One region of the Pseudomonas sp. GW823-FHT01D03 genome, then DNA from elsewhere that is predicted to be linked to it. Evidence: predicted binding sites of a transcription regulator. Region 1 holds the regulator's gene; the other holds the start of a gene.
The links. The regulator FliA, encoded in region 1, starts transcription of late flagellar genes. The targets are predictions, from matches to a motif close to CTAAAGTTTNNNNNNNNNNNGCCGNTAA.

Region 1 (8,856 bases):
CAAAGCAAATTTTGACTGCCGGATAAATTCGCCAATGCGCGGGTTTTTCTGATTTTTATTCCCTTGCGTCATTGGTGAGCCGTCCTGCGTCTGTTTTGCGGTCGGCTCCACGGCGCCCGGCTTCAGGCAACACAATCCCCCGAAACAAAGCTCAATTTCAATCCCCGGCAAAAGTTGGAAGGCTTCTTGCAGTAGCCGCCGTGCGCCTGCTTTGGGCGTCAAAAGTTTGCTTTAAAGGAACGGGGAAAACCGGTGGATCGCTCTCAGTTATTCAACACTGCTCGCTCGAATGTTGCCGACCTCAGTCGAGGCAATCTGGGCGTGCCGTTGTTGCTGCTGGTCATGTTGGCAATGATGATGTTGCCGATTCCGCCGTTCCTGCTCGATGTGTTCTTCACCTTCAACATTGCCCTGTCGATCGTCGTCCTGCTGGTCTGCGTGTACGCGCTGCGGCCGCTGGATTTCGCGGTGTTCCCGACCATTCTGCTGGTGGCGACGCTGCTGCGGCTGGCGTTGAACGTGGCCTCGACGCGGGTGGTGATGCTCCACGGTCAGGACGGCCACGCCGCTGCCGGTAAGGTGATTCAGGCCTTCGGCGAAGTGGTGATCGGCGGCAACTACGTGGTCGGTATCGTGGTGTTCGCGATTCTGATGATCATCAACTTCGTCGTGGTGACCAAGGGCGCCGGGCGGATTTCCGAGGTGAGCGCACGCTTCACCCTCGACGCGATGCCCGGCAAACAGATGGCGATCGACGCCGACCTCAACGCCGGTCTGATCGACCAGAACCAGGCCAAGGCCCGCCGTCAGGAAGTCGCCCAAGAGGCTGAGTTCTACGGTTCGATGGACGGTGCCAGCAAGTTCGTCCGTGGTGACGCCATCGCCGGCCTGCTGATTCTGTTCATCAACCTGATCGGCGGTATGGCCGTCGGTATCTTCCAGCACAACATGACCTTCGCCGACGCGGGCAAGGTGTACGCCTTGCTGACCATCGGTGACGGTTTGGTGGCGCAATTGCCATCACTGTTGTTATCGACAGCGGCGGCGATCATGGTGACCCGTGCTTCCGGTTCGGAAGACATGGGTAAACAGATCAACCGCCAGATGTTCGCCTCGCCCAAAGCCCTGGCGGTGGCCGCTGGTTTGATGGCGGTCATGGGTCTGGTCCCGGGCATGCCGCACTTCTCGTTCCTGAGCATGGCTGCGCTGGCCGCCGGTGGCGCGTACCTGTTCTGGAAAAAACAGAACGTCGCCAAGGTGCAGGCGCTGCAAGAGGTTCAGCGTCAGCAGGAACTGCTGCCGTCGCCGGCCCGCGCCATGGAAACCAAGGAGCTGGGCTGGGATGACGTGACGCCGATCGACATGATCGGCCTTGAGGTCGGTTACCGCCTGATCCCGCTGGTGGATCGCAATCAGGGTGGGCAGTTGCTGGCGCGGATCAAGGGCGTGCGCAAGAAGCTCTCGCAGGATCTGGGCTTCCTGATGCCGACCGTGCACATTCGCGACAACCTCGATCTGGCGCCGAGCGCCTATCGCCTGACCCTCATGGGGGTGATTCTGGCCGAAGCCGAGATCTACCCGGATCGCGAGCTGGCGATCAACCCGGGGCAGGTTTACGGCACGCTCAACGGCATTACCGCCAAAGATCCGGCTTTCGGCCTGGAGGCGGTGTGGATCGAAGTCAGCCAGCGTGCGCAGGCGCAATCGCTCGGTTACACCGTGGTCGACGCCAGTACCGTGGTTGCGACGCACTTGAACCAGATTCTGTACAAGCACTCCAGTGAGCTGATCGGCCACGAGGAAGTGCAGCAACTCATGCAATTGCTGGCCAAAAGCTCGCCGAAACTGGCTGAAGAGCTGGTGCCGGGGGTGGTTTCGCTGTCGCAGTTGCTCAAAGTGCTGCAGGCGCTGCTGGCCGAACACGTGCCGGTGCGCGATATCCGCAGCATTGCCGAGGCTATCGCCAACAACGCCGCCAAGAGTCAAGATACCGCCGCCTTGGTGGCCGCAGTACGCGTCGGCGTATCCCGCGCCATCGTCCAAAGCATTGTAGGCACTGACTCCGAGCTGCCTGTGATCACCCTGGAACCAAGGTTGGAACAAATATTGCTCAATAGTCTGCAGAAGGCAGGACAAGGCTCGGAAGAGGGCGTTCTGCTGGAGCCAAGCATGGCCGAGAAGCTGCAGCGTTCGCTTATCGAAGCGGCGCAGCGCCAGGAAATGCAAGGTCAACCGGTGATCCTGTTGGTAGCAGGCCCGATCCGCGCGATGCTCTCGCGTTTCGGTCGCCTCGCAGTTCCAGGGCTGCACGTGCTGGCCTACCAGGAAATTCCGGACAACAAGCAAGTGACCATCGTTGCGACAGTAGGGCCCAACGGCTGAGGTAGTGGTTTATGCAAGTTAAGCGTTTTTTCGCCGCCGATATGCGTCAGGCCATGAAGCTGGTTCGTGATGAGCTGGGCGCTGATGCCGCCATCATTGGCAACCGCCGCATTGCCGGCGGCGTCGAGCTGACGGCGGCGCTGGATTACAAATTGTCGGCGCTGGCGCCACGGGTTCCGAACATGGAACTCGAGGACGAGCTGCGCAAGACTCAGTCGCGCATCGTGACCGCCCAGGCCGAGCTGAGCCTGCGTGGCGAAGCCGACGGCAACACCAATCGCCAGTTGTTCGCCGGGCTGCCGTTGACGGCCGGCCTGCCGCTGACCGCTGCCGAACCGTTGAGCGAACCGACTTACGCCGCCCCGGCGCGTCCGGCTCCGGCACCTGCACCGGCGGCCGCAGGCGTCGATCCGCGTGCGCTGGATTCGATGCGTTTCGAATTGAACAGTCTGCGTGAGCTGATGGAAGTGCAGCTCGGCACCCTGGCCTGGAATCAGCTGCAAGGCAGCCGTCCGGCGCAAGCCAATCTGTATCGCCGTCTGCAACGCATCGGTCTGTCCGGGCCGTTGTCGCGCGATCTACTGGCGATGATCACCGATATTGAAGAACCACGTCAGGCCTGGCGCATGCTGCTCGCGCACCTGGCGCGGATGATTGCCGTACCGGAAGTCGAGCCGCTGGAAGAGGGCGGGGTGATTGCCATGGTCGGTCCGGCCGGCATGGGCAAGACCACCACCCTGGCCAAACTCGCTGCGCGTTACGTGCTCAAGTACGGCGCGCAGAATGTCGCGCTGGTGAGCATGGACAGTTTCCGTATCGGCGCCCAGGAACAACTGAAGACCCTGGGTCGCATTCTTAATGTGCCGGTGACCCACGTCGATCCGGGCCAGTCGCTGGTGCAGGCGCTCGACCCGCTGCTGCGCAAACGCGTGGTGCTGATCGACACCGCCGGCTTGCAGGCCAGCGATCCGGCTTTGCGCATGCAGCTGGAAAGTCTGGCCGGGCGTGGCATCCGTTCAAAAAATTATCTGGTGCTGGCAACCACCAGCCAGAAACAGGTTCTAACCGCCGCGTACCACAGTTACAAGCGTTGCGGGCTAGCCGGCTGCATCCTGACTAAACTGGATGAGACGGCCAGTCTTGGCGAAGTATTGAGCCTGGCGATCAGTCATGAATTGCCGGTCGCGTACCTGACCGATGGCCCACGGATTCCGGATGATCTGCATCTGCCGCGCCGTCATCAACTGGTCAGCCGCGCCGTCAGCGTGCAAATGCAGGAAGAACCCAGCGAAGAAGCCATGGCTGACATGTTCGCTGATATCTACCACAGCCCGACCAAGCAGGTTGGCTGAGGTAATGAACCGTTTATGTACCTACATCGATGGTCTGCCATGCATTGTTCCGGTTGAGAACGCGCAGCCAGTAATGTGGCCTCCGTCTATGCAAGACAAGGTAAAGAAATAACATGGGCAGCATGCATCCCGTACAGGTGATCGCGGTGACCGGCGGCAAAGGTGGCGTCGGCAAGACTAACGTGTCAGTGAACTTGTCTCTGGCGCTGGCAGAGCTTGGCCGTCGGGTCATGCTGCTGGACGCCGACCTGGGGCTGGCGAACGTCGACGTTCTGCTGGGACTGACCCCCAAACGTACTCTGGCCGATGTGATTGAAGGCCGCTGCGAACTGCGCGACGTGCTGTTGCAGGGGCCCGGCGGGATCCGCATCGTGCCGGCCGCTTCCGGCACCCAAAGCATGGTGCACCTGAGCCCGGCGCAACATGCCGGTCTGATTCAGGCCTTCAGCGACATCGGCGACAACCTCGATGTGCTGGTGATCGACACCGCTGCGGGTATTGGTGACTCGGTAGTCAGTTTTGTCCGCGCCGCTCAGGAAGTGTTGCTGGTGGTCTGCGACGAGCCGACCTCGATCACCGACGCCTACGCGCTGATCAAACTGCTCAACCGCGACTACGGCATGAACCGCTTCCGCGTCCTCGCCAACATGGCGCAGAGCCCGCAGGAAGGGCGCAACCTGTTCGCCAAGTTGACCAAGGTCACGGATCGCTTCCTCGACGTCGCCTTACAATACGTCGGCGCCGTGCCGTACGACGAAAGCGTGCGCAAGGCAGTGCAGAAGCAGCGAGCGGTCTATGAAGCCTTTCCGCGTTCCAAGTGCGCGCTGGCGTTCAAGGCGATCGCGCAGAAGGTCGATACCTGGCCGCTGCCTGCCAACCCGCGCGGTCACCTTGAGTTTTTCGTCGAGCGCCTCGTGCAGCAAACAGCAGGGCCTGTGTTATGACCGCGAGCGGTATGAACTACTACAAGAAGTCGGCACGTGACGCGCAGTACGAGTTGATCGAGCGTTACGCGCCACTGGTCAAGCGCATTGCCTATCACTTGCTGGCGCGCTTGCCGGCGAGTGTGCAGGTTGAAGACCTGATTCAGGCCGGGATGATCGGCCTGCTCGAAGTCTCGACCAAATACGACGCCAGCAAAGGCGCCAGTTTCGAAACGTACGCGGGCATTCGAATCCGCGGCGCGATGCTCGATGAAGTGCGCAAAGGGGATTGGGCACCACGCTCGGTTCACCGCAACACCCGTATGGTCAGCGACGCAATTCGCTCAATTGAAGCTAAAACCGGACGTGATGCTAAAGATCACGAGGTTGCGGCCGAACTCCAATTGAGTCTCGACGATTACTACGGGATTTTGAATGACACGCTGGGCAGCCGGCTGTTCAGTTTCGACGACCTGTTGCAGGACGGCGAACACGAAGGGCTGCACGAGGATGGCGCCAGTGCTCATCTTGAGCCGTCACGCGATCTGGAAGATGAACGCTTCCAGGCGGCGCTGGCGGATGCGATTGCCAATTTGCCGGAGCGTGAGCGACTGGTGTTGGCGCTGTACTACGACGAAGAGCTGAACCTCAAGGAAATCGGTGAAGTCCTTGGCGTCAGTGAATCGCGGGTCAGCCAGTTACACAGCCAGTGCGCGGCCCGTTTGCGGGGGCGTTTGGGGGAGTGGCGAGCGCGCTGAAGGCAGTGTGGGGACACTGCGAACGAGGCTGGTGCGGTGATGAACGGCACCGGTCTTGCTCTGTTGTGCTCCAGACAGTCATCGAGTGCTTTGCCGGATTGATTGAAGTGGCGCGTCCAGGTGCTGGGCGCGTTTAAGACTGCTTGGAGGTCGAATTGAACAAAGACATGAAAATCCTCATCGTTGATGACTTCTCAACGATGCGGCGGATCATCAAGAACCTGCTGCGCGATCTTGGGTTCACCAATACCGTCGAGGCCGACGATGGCACTACCGCCATTCCGGTACTCAACAGCGGAAGCATCGACTTTCTGGTAACGGACTGGAACATGCCGGGCATGACCGGTATCGACTTGCTGCGCCACGTACGTGCCGATGAAAAACTCAAGCATCTGCCCGTGCTGATGGTGACCGCTGAAGCCAAGCGCGAGCAAATCATCGAGGCCGCTCAGGCCGGTGTGAACGGCTACGTGGTCAAACCTTTCACGGCTCAGGCGTTGAAAGACAAAATCGAGAAGATTTTCGAACGCATCGGCTGATGACGCGCGGGGGAGCTATGGAGCATAACGAATCTTCACAGGGCGATTTCGAGTCGACCCTGAAAAAACACGCGGTCGAACTGGTCGAGAGCCTTGAAAAAGGCAGGTTCGGCGACGCTGTGCAACTGATCCATGAGCTCAATCAGACCCGTGACCGCGGCCTGTATCAGGAAGTGGGCAAGCTCACACGCGAACTGCACAGTGCGATCGTCAATTTCCAGATCGATCCGCACATGCCGCAGGCCGAGGAAGTGTCGCAAATCACCGACGCCACCGAACGCCTGGGCTATGTGGTCAAGCTGACCGAAGCCGCGGCCAACCGCACCATGGATCTGGTGGAAAGCGCCACCCCGGTGGTCAATGGCCTGGCTGAAGAAGCCCAGGCCCTGAGCACCGATTGGGGCCGCTTCATGCGTCGTGAGGTCGGAGCTGAAGAGTTCCGCGAACTGGCGCGCCGGGTCGACGGTTTTCTGTCACGCAGCAGCACGGACAACCGTGCGGTGTCGAGCAACCTCAATGACATCCTGCTGGCTCAGGATTACCAGGACCTCACAGGTCAAGTGATCAAGCGTGTGACCCAACTGGTCACCGAAGTCGAAAGCAATTTGCTCAAACTCGTCCTCATGGCCAGTCAGGTTGACCGCTTTGCGGGCATCGAACACGACCGTGCCGCGATGCTTGCAGAAAAAGATCCACAAAAACATCTCTCGCAGGGTGAAGGTCCGCAGATTCATGCCGATAAACGAGAAGACGTTGTGTCCGGTCAGGACGATGTGGACGATTTGTTATCCAGCCTCGGATTCTAGAGTTTTGGAATTTTAGGTTTTTTGGGTTTTTAGACCTGTAGGAGCACCCCATTAATGAGCTTCGGCGCCGATGAAGAGATCCTTCAGGATTTCCTGGTTGAGGCCGGCGAGATTCTTGAGCAACTGTCCGAGCAACTGGTCGAGCTGGAAAGCCGCCCGGATGACGCAGATCTGCTCAACGCAATTTTTCGCGGTTTCCACACTGTAAAAGGGGGCGCCGGCTTCCTTCAGCTCAATGAGCTGGTGGAGTGCTGTCACATCGCCGAAAACGTGTTCGACATCCTGCGCAAGGGTGAGCGTCGCGTTGATGCAGAACTGATGGACGTGGTGCTTGAAGCACTGGACGCGGTGAACAGCATGTTCAGCGAAGTCCGTGAACGTGCACCGATCACTGCTGCAACCCCGGAACTGCTGGCCGCGCTGGCGCGTCTGGCCGAACCGCAAACGGCCGACGAAGCTCCGGCTTCGCCAGTGGCCGAGATGATCGAAGAACTGGTCGTCGAAGGCGATTCGAGCGATTCGGGCGACATCACCGATAACGAATTTGAACAGTTGCTGGATTCGCTGAACGCCGTCAAGGCCGAGGCCGAAACCCCGGTTGCTGTTGCACCTGCGCCGGCTGCCGATGCGGCCGCCAGCGATGAAATCACCGACGCCGAATTCGAGTCGTTGCTCGATCAGCTGCACGGCAAAGGCCAGTTCGCGGCGGACGCCGTGGCACCGGCAGCGGCCGCTCCGGCGGCACCCGCGGCGGGTGACAGCTCGGACATCACCGACGACGAATTCGAAGCACTGCTCGATCAGTTGCACGGCAAGGGCAACTTCGCCGTTGAAGCGCTGGAGTCGGCGATCGCCTCGGCACCGGTTGCGCCTGCCGCACCGGCGGCCGCCGCTGCCGGCAGCGATCTGATCAGCGATCACGAGTTCGAATCGCTGCTCGACGAATTGCACGGCAAAGGCAAGTTCACCGACGTTGGCGCCGCTGCTGCGGGCACCGCGTCGACCGTGGCTGCGCCTGCCGCCAAGGCCGCCGCCGCTCCGGCTGCTGCGCCAAAGGCTGCACCCAAGCCTGAGCCGAAAGCCGAAGCGCCAAAACCGGCCGCCGCTGCTGCACCGGCGCCGGCCCGTGCCGCCGCTGCTCCGCCGCCGGAAAAACCGGCGAGCGAAGCCGAGACCACTGTGCGGGTCGATACCGCACGTCTCGACGAAATCATGAACATGGTCGGCGAGCTGGTGCTGGTGCGTAACCGTCTGGTGCGCCTGGGTCTCAACAGCGGCGACGAAGCCATGTCCAAGGCTGTGTCGAACCTCGACGTGGTCACGGCTGACTTGCAGACCGCGGTGATGAAGACCCGGATGCAGCCGATCAAGAAGGTCTTCGGGCGCTTCCCGCGTCTGGTTCGCGACCTCGCGCGTCAGCTCAAGAAAGAGATCAACCTGGAACTGGTGGGTGAAGAAACCGACCTCGACAAAAACCTGGTCGAGGCCCTGGCCGACCCGTTGGTCCACTTGGTGCGCAACGCGGTCGACCACGGCATCGAATCACCGGAAGAACGCGAAGCTTCGGGCAAGGCCCGTGGCGGTCGCGTGGTACTGGCCGCCGAGCAGGAAGGCGATCACATCCTGTTGTCGATCTCCGACGACGGCAAGGGCATGGACCCGAACGTGCTGCGTTCGATCGCGGTAAAACGCGGTGTGATGGACAAGGACGCGGCCGATCGCCTGAGCGATACCGAGTGCTACAACCTGATTTTCGCCCCGGGTTTCTCGACCAAGACCGAGATCTCCGACGTGTCCGGCCGCGGTGTCGGCATGGACGTGGTGAAGACCAAGATTTCCCAGCTCAACGGTTCGATCAACATCTACTCGACCAAGGGCCAGGGCTCGAAGATCGTCATCAAGGTGCCGCTGACGCTGGCGATCATGCCGACCCTGATGGTGATGCTCGGCAATCAGGCGTTCGCGTTCCCGTTGGTCAACGTCAACGAAATCTTCCACCTCGACCTGTCGACCACCAACGTGGTGGACGGTCAGGAAGTGGTGATCGTGCGGGACAAGGCGCTGCCATTGTTCTACCTCAAGCGCTGGCTGGTCAG
Region 2 (8,856 bases), 2.7 Mb from region 1:
GCGGAAATATCCAGCAGTTTGCCGTTGATTGGCGCCTTGAGCTTTTCGCCGCCGAGCTCGACGCTGACCAGATCGGTCAGCTTCAGAGCTGCGCGAAAGGCGTTGCGGCGCTGGTGGTAAACCACTTCGGTCGGCAGCTCGCCGGTGTAGAAGCGATCGCCCTCGGACTCTTCAATGTTCAGCGTACCGGTGCATTCCCAAGCGATGCGCACGCCATCGTGGAAGCCTTCGACCTTGAACGGTTCGCCCGCCAGCAGAAAACGCTCGCCATCGCGCGGGATCATTTCATCCAGGGCAATCGTTGCCGTTTCCCGGTCAACCTTGATCAGGTAACTCTGGAAGCGCTGACTGCGCTCGTGGAACGTGATGATCAGCGGGTCGTGGCTTTCTTGCAGCTGGCGCAGGTTGCTGGAGATTTCCAGGGGCGTGGTCAGCACCTTTGGGGGCTGCGGACTGTCATCCGCGCTTAGGGCGTTTGGCACGTTTTCTCAATCTCCAGACAAAATTTGACTATAACTAGCCAGCATTTTGCCAGCATGTTTCGCGGGTTGATAGTGCAGGCACATCGAATGGCTCACGCCTGGCTGAGGGTGCGCGGCTTGGTCGGTTTGGCAAATGTGCCAGAAGCGTCATACAGCGCTGGCGGCTCGCCCCCGGTGAGGATTTTCAGTTGATTGGCCGTGGCGGCCTGCTGAATCTGGATCGACTGGCCGTTTTTCACATTGGCGGCCTGGCACTGGGCAATCAGGTCGGTCAGTACATCGCTCTGGGACAGCAACTGATCGCCAATGCTCGACTGGCTGGCCAGTTGCTCCAGGCCCTGACGGTCGAGCGGCAGGTTGAGGCTGGCAAGGATTTCGCTGCGCTTGCGGCCATGCTGTTCAAGCAGAATGATCAATGCCTGTTTGCGCGCCAGAATGTCTTCGAGCAATGGCATGTCACGACCGTGCAAAGCGAGGGACTCGGTTTGCAGCAACTCCAGCAATTGTTGAGCTGGAGCAAAGTCGTCGATGATCAGTTGCAATAAATTAGTGTCGTGCATGGCTGGCCTTGGGTTCTAAGCGTCCAAAAGCCTGGCGCCGGCAAAAGCCTAGCGCTGGGCTTCGAAGTTGAGCAGTTTGCTGGCTACACGGTTGCTGTCGACTTTATAGCTGCCATCGGCAATCGCTGCTTTCAACTCGGCCACGCGGGCTTTGTCGACGGCAGGCTGATCGCGCAGCTTGTCAGTGACCTTCTGCAACTGTTGAGCCTCATTGCTGAGGTGTACCGATTCCCCGCTTTTTGCGGTACTGGCCGTTTCGGCCTGGGTATTCAGCGGCGCGGAGGTGCCGGATTCGGCGGTTTCCTTGGCGTTGCTGGTACGTGTACTGCCCGTAAGTGACGAGGAGCTGTTCAGACGGCTGAAATCGATGACCATGTTAAAAACCTCTGGGAATTTGGACGCTTGCCATGTTTTCGGCCATTCCCTGGAAAACTTTAGGCTCACTTTGCAATGAGCTGCATGTGCCGAAGCGTGTCCTGCTGCGGCACAGTTTAGGGAAGCGTCGGGGCTGGCGCCAGTTTTCTGCGAGAGCGTTTTACATGGCCACTTCCACCTGGCCCGGCGCAACGACTTGCGCCTTGATCACCCGGTTGGAATTGAGGTTTTTCACCCGAATCTGTTCTTTCAGACCGCCGTTGGCCAGGGCTTCACCGGGCATGCGCACGGCGAGCGTGCCACTGCGGGCGGTGATGACCACTTGATCACCTTTGCGCACCACTTCTGCCTGTTCCAGATGCACCAGAGTAATGACCTGATCGGCGACCGTTGGTCGGGTTAATTTCTGCCCGATCGCCTCGTCTACCGAGGTCAGGAAACCTTGATTGATCACACTGACGTCGCGCTCGCGCAAGGTCACATCCTGCGGCCCGATAATCCCGGCGCGCTTGAGCGGACGGGTGGTGGTGACAATCTCGCGAAACAGGCGGACTTGAGCGGGCACGAACACCGTCCACGGCGAGCTTCCCTCGCACCGGACCTTGACCGTAACCCGGCCCAGCGGCCGCGCCGGGCTCTCCAGCGACGCTGTCAATTCCTTGTCGCACATAGGCATGCGCATGCGCGGGTCGAGCTGGTTGACCTCGATTTCGTAGCGGCCTTCCGTTTGACTGGTAGCCAGATAGTCTTCTACGGTGAACTCAAGAAAGCCCTGAGTGACGCCGATAAGCATGTCAGGCAAGGTAACCGTATCAGCACCGGCAGGGCTGCCAGCGAAGAAGAAGCAGACGGCAGACACCGCGCACAGCGCTTTGCGGGTGCGGGAGGTCAGGCGTCGAAAAAATGTCGTTTGAGCGTTCATACGAGTTAAAAAGCAAGCGCCGTGCCGTTTAGCAATGAATGTGCGTCGCAACAACACTTGGCGTTGGTGTAGGAGTCTGGGCATGGCTGGTGTAATGGATTCGGTAAACCAGCGCACGCAACTGGTGGGGCAGAATCGCCTGGAGCTGTTGTTGTTCCGTCTCGACGGCCAACAGCTCTACGGAATCAACGTGTTCAAGGTGCGGGAAGTGCTGCAATGCCCGTCGTTGACGTTGATGCCCAAGTCCAGTCCTGTCGTGTGCGGGGTGGCGAATATCCGGGGGGCGACCATTCCGATCCTTGATCTGGCAATGGCGACCGGTTCCGGGGCGTTGAAAGACAAGAACAGTCCGTTCGTGATCATCACGGAGTACAACACCAAGACCCAGGGTTTCCTGGTCCGCTCGGTGGAGCGCATCGTCAACATGAACTGGGAAGAGATCCATCCACCGCCCAAGGGCACCGGGCGCGATCACTACCTGACGGCTGTGACTCGGGTCGACAATCAGTTAGTCGAAATCATCGATGTCGAGAAGGTGCTGGCGGAAGTGGCGCCGACGCCTGAGGCGATTTCGGTCGGTGTGGTCGATGTCGAAACCCAGAGCAAGGCGTTGTCGCTGCGGGTGCTGACGGTCGATGACTCGTCGGTGGCGCGCAAGCAGGTCACGCGTTGCCTGCAGACGATCGGGGTCGAAGTGGTGGCGCTGAACGACGGCAAGCAGGCGCTGGATTACCTGCGCAAGCTGGTCGAAGAGGGCAAGAAGCCGGAAGAAGAGTTCCTGATGATGATTTCCGACATCGAGATGCCGGAGATGGACGGGTACACCCTGACGGCGGAGATCCGCAGCGACCCGCGCATGCAAAAGCTTCATATCATCCTGCATACTTCGTTGTCGGGGGTATTCAATCAGGCGATGGTCAAGAAAGTCGGTGCCGATGACTTCCTGGCCAAATTCCGTCCTGATGACCTGGCATCCCGGGTAGTCGACCGGATCAAAGCAGCAGATATCAGCTAGGGGCCTTTTGTCCCTGGCGGTCAACACGATTTAAGAGGCGGCATCATTGTCTACGGGTAATTTGGATTTCGAACAATTCCGGGTCTTCCTGGAAAAAGCCTGTGGCATTTTGCTCGGTGAAAACAAGCAGTACCTGGTCTCGAGCCGTCTCAACAAACTGATGGAGCAGCAAGGCATCAAGTCCCTGGGTGAGCTGGTACAGCGCATCCAGACCCAGCCGCGCAGCGGTTTGCGCGAGCAGGTGGTCGATGCCATGACGACCAACGAAACCCTTTGGTTTCGGGACACCTATCCGTTTGAAGTCTTGAAGAACAAGGTGCTGCCCGAGGCGATCAAGGCCAGTCCCAACCAGCGTCTGCGGATCTGGTCGGCGGCGTGCTCGTCGGGTCAGGAACCGTATTCGCTGTCGATGTCGATCGATGAGTTCGAGCGCAGCAACCTCGGTCAGTTGAAGATGGGCGTGCAGATTGTTGCCACGGACTTGTCCGGCAGCATGCTGACCAACTGCAAGACCGGCGAGTACGACAGCCTGGCGATCGGCCGCGGTTTGTCCGCCGATCGTCTGCAGCGCTACTTCGATCCGAAAGGGCCGGGGCGTTGGGTGATCAAGGCGCCGATCAAGAACCGGGTGGAATTCCGTTCGTTCAACCTGCTCGACAGTTACGCGAGTCTGGGCAAGTTCGACATCGTGTTCTGCCGCAACGTGCTGATCTACTTCTCCGCCGAGGTGAAGAAAGACATCCTGTTGCGCATTCACAGCACGCTGAAGCCGGGTGGGTACCTGTTCCTTGGCGCGTCCGAAGCGCTGAACGGTTTGCCGGATCATTACCAGATGGTCCAGTGCAGCCCGGGGATCATTTACCAGGCGAAGTGATTGCATCGGCAATACGAAAAAACGGCAGGCCCGCAAAGGCCTGCCGTTTTTTTGTGCCTGAATTATCTCCCTCACACACCACAAATCCCCTGTGGGAGCGGGCTTGTCCGGTGTCGGTGGGAGGGGGCAAGCGGCAGAAAAGCGGCATCTGGCGGAAACCGTTTGCCGCTTTTCTGGCATTGCCGCTTTGCCGACTCCTCGCAAAGCCCCGGTTTACGGGGGTTGTTCTGTTTGGCACGGCGCTTGCTAAAGCTCAGTTACGAAAAACCGGTCACCCGAAGGTTCCCGACATGAGCATCAGCTTCGATAAAGCGCTCGGCATTCACGAAAAGGCATTGGGCTTCCGCGCCCAGCGTGCCGAAGTGTTGGCCAACAACATCGCCAACGCCGATACCCCGAACTACAAGGCTCGGGATCTGGACTTCTCCAAAGTGCTTGAAGCACAGACCCAGAAGAACGCCAACGGCACCATCGCCCTGAACATGACCAACAGCCGTCACATCGAAGCTGAAGGCCTGGGCAATGGCGACGAGTCGCTGATGTATCGCACGCCGATGCAGCCTTCGATCGACCAGAACACCGTGGACGCTCAGCTTGAGCAGTCGAACTACGCGGAAAACGCGGTCGGCTTCCAGGCCAGCTTCACCCTGCTCAACAGCAAATTCAAAGGGCTGGTGTCAGCCCTGCGCGGAGAGTAATCCATGTCCCTGTCCAGCGTTTTCAACATTGCCGGCAGCGGCATGAGCGCACAAACCACGCGTCTGAACACCGTGGCTTCGAACATCGCCAACGCCGAAACAGTCTCGTCGAGCATCGACCAGACCTACCGCGCCCGTCACCCGGTGTTCGCCACCATGTTCCAGGGCGGCCAGAACACTGGCAGCAACTCGCTGTTCCAGAGCCAGGACGCCGCAGGGCAGGGCGTGCAGGTACTCGGCGTGGTCGAAGACCAGAGCAACCTCGAAGCGCGTTACGAGCCGAACCATCCGGCCGCTGACGCCAAAGGCTACGTCTACTACCCGAACGTCAACGTGGTGGAAGAAATGGCTGACATGATTTCCGCGAGCCGTTCGTTCCAGACCAACGCCGAAATGATGAACACCGCCAAAACCATGATGCAGAAGGTACTGACCCTCGGTCAGTGATAAGGGGCGACTGCCATGAGTGTTTCCGATACCACCAGCAGCCTGAGCATGAATGACATCCTGGCGAACTCCTCGAAGAAAACGAGCAGTTCGACCACCGGCGGCATTGCTTCGGCCACCAACAGCACCACCGGCGGCCAGGCACTGGGCAAGGATGCGTTTCTGCAACTGCTGGTCACCCAGCTGAAAAACCAGAACCCGCTCGATCCGCAGGACAACAGTGCCTTCGTAGCACAGTTGGCGCAGTTCAGCAGCCTTGAGGGCATCACCACCCTCAACAGCACCGTCAGTTCGCTGGCCGGCAACTATAGCTCCTCGCAAGCCCTGCAGGCGTCGTCGCTGGTTGGCCGCAACGTGATCGTGCAGACCAACACCGTGCAATTGGACGACCCGAGCAAAGGCATGACCGGTTCGGTCACCGTGCCGTCGTCGATTGCCGGTGGCACCGTCAGCATTACCGACAGCAGCGGCACGGTGGTTCGCACCATCGATCTGGGCAGTCGCGCCGCAGGCAGCGCAAGCTTCACCTGGGACGGCAAGGACAAGGACGGCAATCTGGTCAAGACCGGTACCTATACCGTCAAAGCCAACGCCTCGATCAATGGCACCGCGACCGACCTGGCGACCTACCTGCCAGCCACGGTCAACAGCGTGACCATCAGCCAGACCGGTGGCGAGCTGATGCTCAACCTGTCCGGCAAGGGCACCGTCGCCCTGTCCAAAGTACAAACCATTGGTATATAGAGCCGACTAACCGGCACAAAGGAGTGGAATATGTCTTTCAATATCGGCCTTAGCGGTCTCTATGCAGCCAACAAACAACTGGACGTGACCGGCAACAACATCGCCAACGTCGCGACCGCCGGTTTCAAATCGTCCCGTGCAGAATTCGAAGACGTCTACTCGTCGACCCGTCTGGGCAGTGGCAGCAAGGTAATCGGTAACGGTGTACGTCTGGCCAACGTTTCTCAGCAGTTCACCCAGGGTGATATCAACAACACCGGTAACGTGCTGGACATGGGTATCAACGGTTCCGGCTTCTTCACCATGAGCAACAACGGCTCGATCTCTTATACCCGTGCCGGTACGTTCAAGGTCGACAATGCCGGTTACATCACCAACACCGACTACACCTCGCGTCTGCAGGGTTACGGTGTGGATGCCAATGGCAAGATCGTCAATGGTGTGTTGACTGACCTGAAGATCGACACTTCCAACCTGGCGCCGAAGTCCACCTCGCTGGTGACCTCGACCATCAACCTGAACTCGACCGCTCCAGTGATCGACGACACAGTGCCCGCCGGCAAGTTCGATCCGAACAACCTCGCGACCTACACCAAGTCGTTCAGCACGCCGATCTATGACAGTCAGGGCAACATGCACCCGATGGATCAGTACGTGGTCAAGACCGGTGCCAACACCTGGAAGGTCTACACCCTGGTAGACGGTCGTAACCCGGACGCTACCGGTAGCGATCCGAAGGTCACCGCGCCGACACCTTCGACCATGACATTTGACTCCGCTGGCAAGCTGACTCAGGTCAGCACTCTGCCGGGTCCGGTGATCAGCAGTGACCTCAAGCTCAGTGGCTGGGTCCCGGGTAATGTGATCAACGGTACGTTCAAGCCTAATGGTGCGGCCGCGAACCCGGCAGGCATCACCATCTCCATGGCTCAGACCACCCAGTACAACGCCGATACCGCCCGTTCGATCCCGACTCAGGATGGTTACGCCACTGGCCAGATCACCAACCTGACCATCGACGGCACCGGCACCCTGTTCGCCAATTTCAGCAACAACCAGAGCAAGGCCATCGGCCAGGTTGCCCTGGCCAGCTTCACCAACGAACAGGGCCTGCAGGCTATCGGTGGTACCAGCTGGAAAGAAACCTTCGCTTCCGGTATTCCGGGCTACGACGCGCCGAAAACCGGGACCTTGGGTGAGGTGGTGTCTAACTCGCTGGAAGAGTCGAACGTTAACCTGACCAACGAGCTGGTGGACCTGATCAAGGGCCAGAGCAACTATCAGGCGAACGCGAAGACCATTTCGACCCAGAGCACCATCATGCAGACCATCATTCAGATGACCTGATTGCGGTTTCTGGTTGTACAAGGGAGCCCCTCTTTTTGAGGGGCTTTTTTGTGGGCTATTGTTTTGTGGGCTTATCCGTTGCTGCGGTAACGGCTACTTAGGGTTTCGCCCTTACGGCGAGTCACTTTTGCAGATGCCCAAAAGTAACCAAAACGCTTCAGCCCCAACGTTCGGCCCTCGCCGAGGCTCGGGTTCCTTCGCTCCCGCCGCCGGATCAATCCCTCCACTCAGCCTGCCGACGGGGCCGTGAAGATCAAAAGCTGCAGCCGAGCTTGCGCTCATCCTGTTGAGTGGGGCGGCTTTGCCGCATGGGCTGTACGCTTTCTGAATTGTAGGAGCCAGCCTGCTGGCGATGGCGGCCTGACAGCCGACCAATCTCTTGCCGGTGTACTCAATCCTTGTGGGAGCTGGCTTGCTCGCGAAGGCGGCCTGACAGCCGACCAATCTCTTGCCGGTGTACTCAATCCTTGTGGGAGCTGGCTTGCTCGCGAAGGCGGTCTGACAGCCGACCAATCTCTTGCCGGTGTACTCAATCCTTGTGGGAGCTGGCTTGCTCGCGAAGGCGGTCTGACAGCCGACCAGTCTCTTGCCGGTGTACTCAATCCCTGTGGGAGCGGGCTTGCTCGCGAAGGCGGTCTGACAGCCGACCAATCTCTTGCCGGTGTACCCGATCCTTGTGGGAGCTGGCTTGCCAGCGATAGCGGCCTGTGAGCCGACCAATCTCAGTCAGATTCACATAATCACTACAGCAGCCTCGTTTCACTCGACAGTTCCTGCACGTAAATGGCAGGCAAAAGAAAACCCCCGACAAACCAGAGGTCTGTCGGGGGTTTTCTTTTGCCTGGAAGCATCAGGCGTCTCGCGACGCCTGACCCGGCTCAGCTTATTGGCAAGCTTCGCAATCCGGCTCGTCGATCGCGCAAGCCTTTGGCACTGGAGCTGGACCTGCCGGAGCTGCCAGAACCGAATCGTCGCCGTGGTTGCCGCCGCTGGAAACAGCGTTCAGCTTGCCGGTGTTGATGGTCGACTTCTCGGTGCTGGTCGCAGCCAGGGCACGGAGGTAGTAAGTGGTTTTCAGACCACGGTACCAGGCCATGCGGTAGGTCACGTCGAGTTTCTTGCCCGAGGCGCCGGCGATGTACAGGTTCAGCGACTGGGCCTGGTCGATCCACTTCTGACGACGGCTGGCGGCGTCAACGATCCACTTGGTGTCCACTTCGAACGCGGTCGCGTAGAGCTCTTTGAGTTCTTGCGGGATGCGCTCGATCTGCTGCACCGAACCGTCGTAGTACTTCAGGTCGTTGATCATGACCGAGTCCCACAGACCGCGAGCCTTGAGGTCGCGAACCAGGTACGGGTTGATCACGGTGAATTCGCCCGACAGGTTCGATT

Region 2: a site for FliA is predicted at 1,453-1,480, ahead of flgM (flagellar biosynthesis anti-sigma factor FlgM). Genes of this name have one in related genera too.

Annotation. Positions count from the first base shown of each region.
Region 1 is NZ_JBXAKK010000001.1:1,802,095-1,810,950, forward strand. Features, by position in the region: gene AC1RBR_RS08015 (hypothetical protein) at 1-26, shown strand, start outside; gene flhA (flagellar biosynthesis protein FlhA) at 253-2,382, shown strand; gene flhF (flagellar biosynthesis GTPase FlhF) at 2,394-3,734, shown strand; gene fleN (flagellar synthesis regulator FleN) at 3,848-4,678, shown strand; gene fliA (RNA polymerase sigma factor FliA) at 4,675-5,415, shown strand; gene AC1RBR_RS08040 (chemotaxis response regulator CheY) at 5,583-5,954, shown strand; gene AC1RBR_RS08045 (protein phosphatase CheZ) at 5,972-6,760, shown strand; gene AC1RBR_RS08050 (chemotaxis protein CheA) at 6,815-8,856, shown strand, end outside.
Region 2 is NZ_JBXAKK010000001.1:4,535,952-4,544,807, reverse strand. Features, by position in the region: gene AC1RBR_RS20025 (flagellar brake protein) at 1-482, opposite strand, end outside; gene AC1RBR_RS20020 (flagella synthesis protein FlgN) at 575-1,042, opposite strand; gene flgM (flagellar biosynthesis anti-sigma factor FlgM) at 1,091-1,417, opposite strand; gene flgA (flagellar basal body P-ring formation chaperone FlgA) at 1,578-2,339, opposite strand; gene AC1RBR_RS20005 (chemotaxis protein CheV) at 2,422-3,354, shown strand; gene cheR (protein-glutamate O-methyltransferase CheR) at 3,401-4,228, shown strand; gene flgB (flagellar basal body rod protein FlgB) at 4,519-4,926, shown strand; gene flgC (flagellar basal body rod protein FlgC) at 4,930-5,373, shown strand; gene flgD (flagellar hook assembly protein FlgD) at 5,389-6,117, shown strand; gene flgE (flagellar hook protein FlgE) at 6,148-7,464, shown strand; gene AC1RBR_RS19975 (ribonucleoside-diphosphate reductase subunit alpha) at 8,348-8,856, opposite strand, start outside.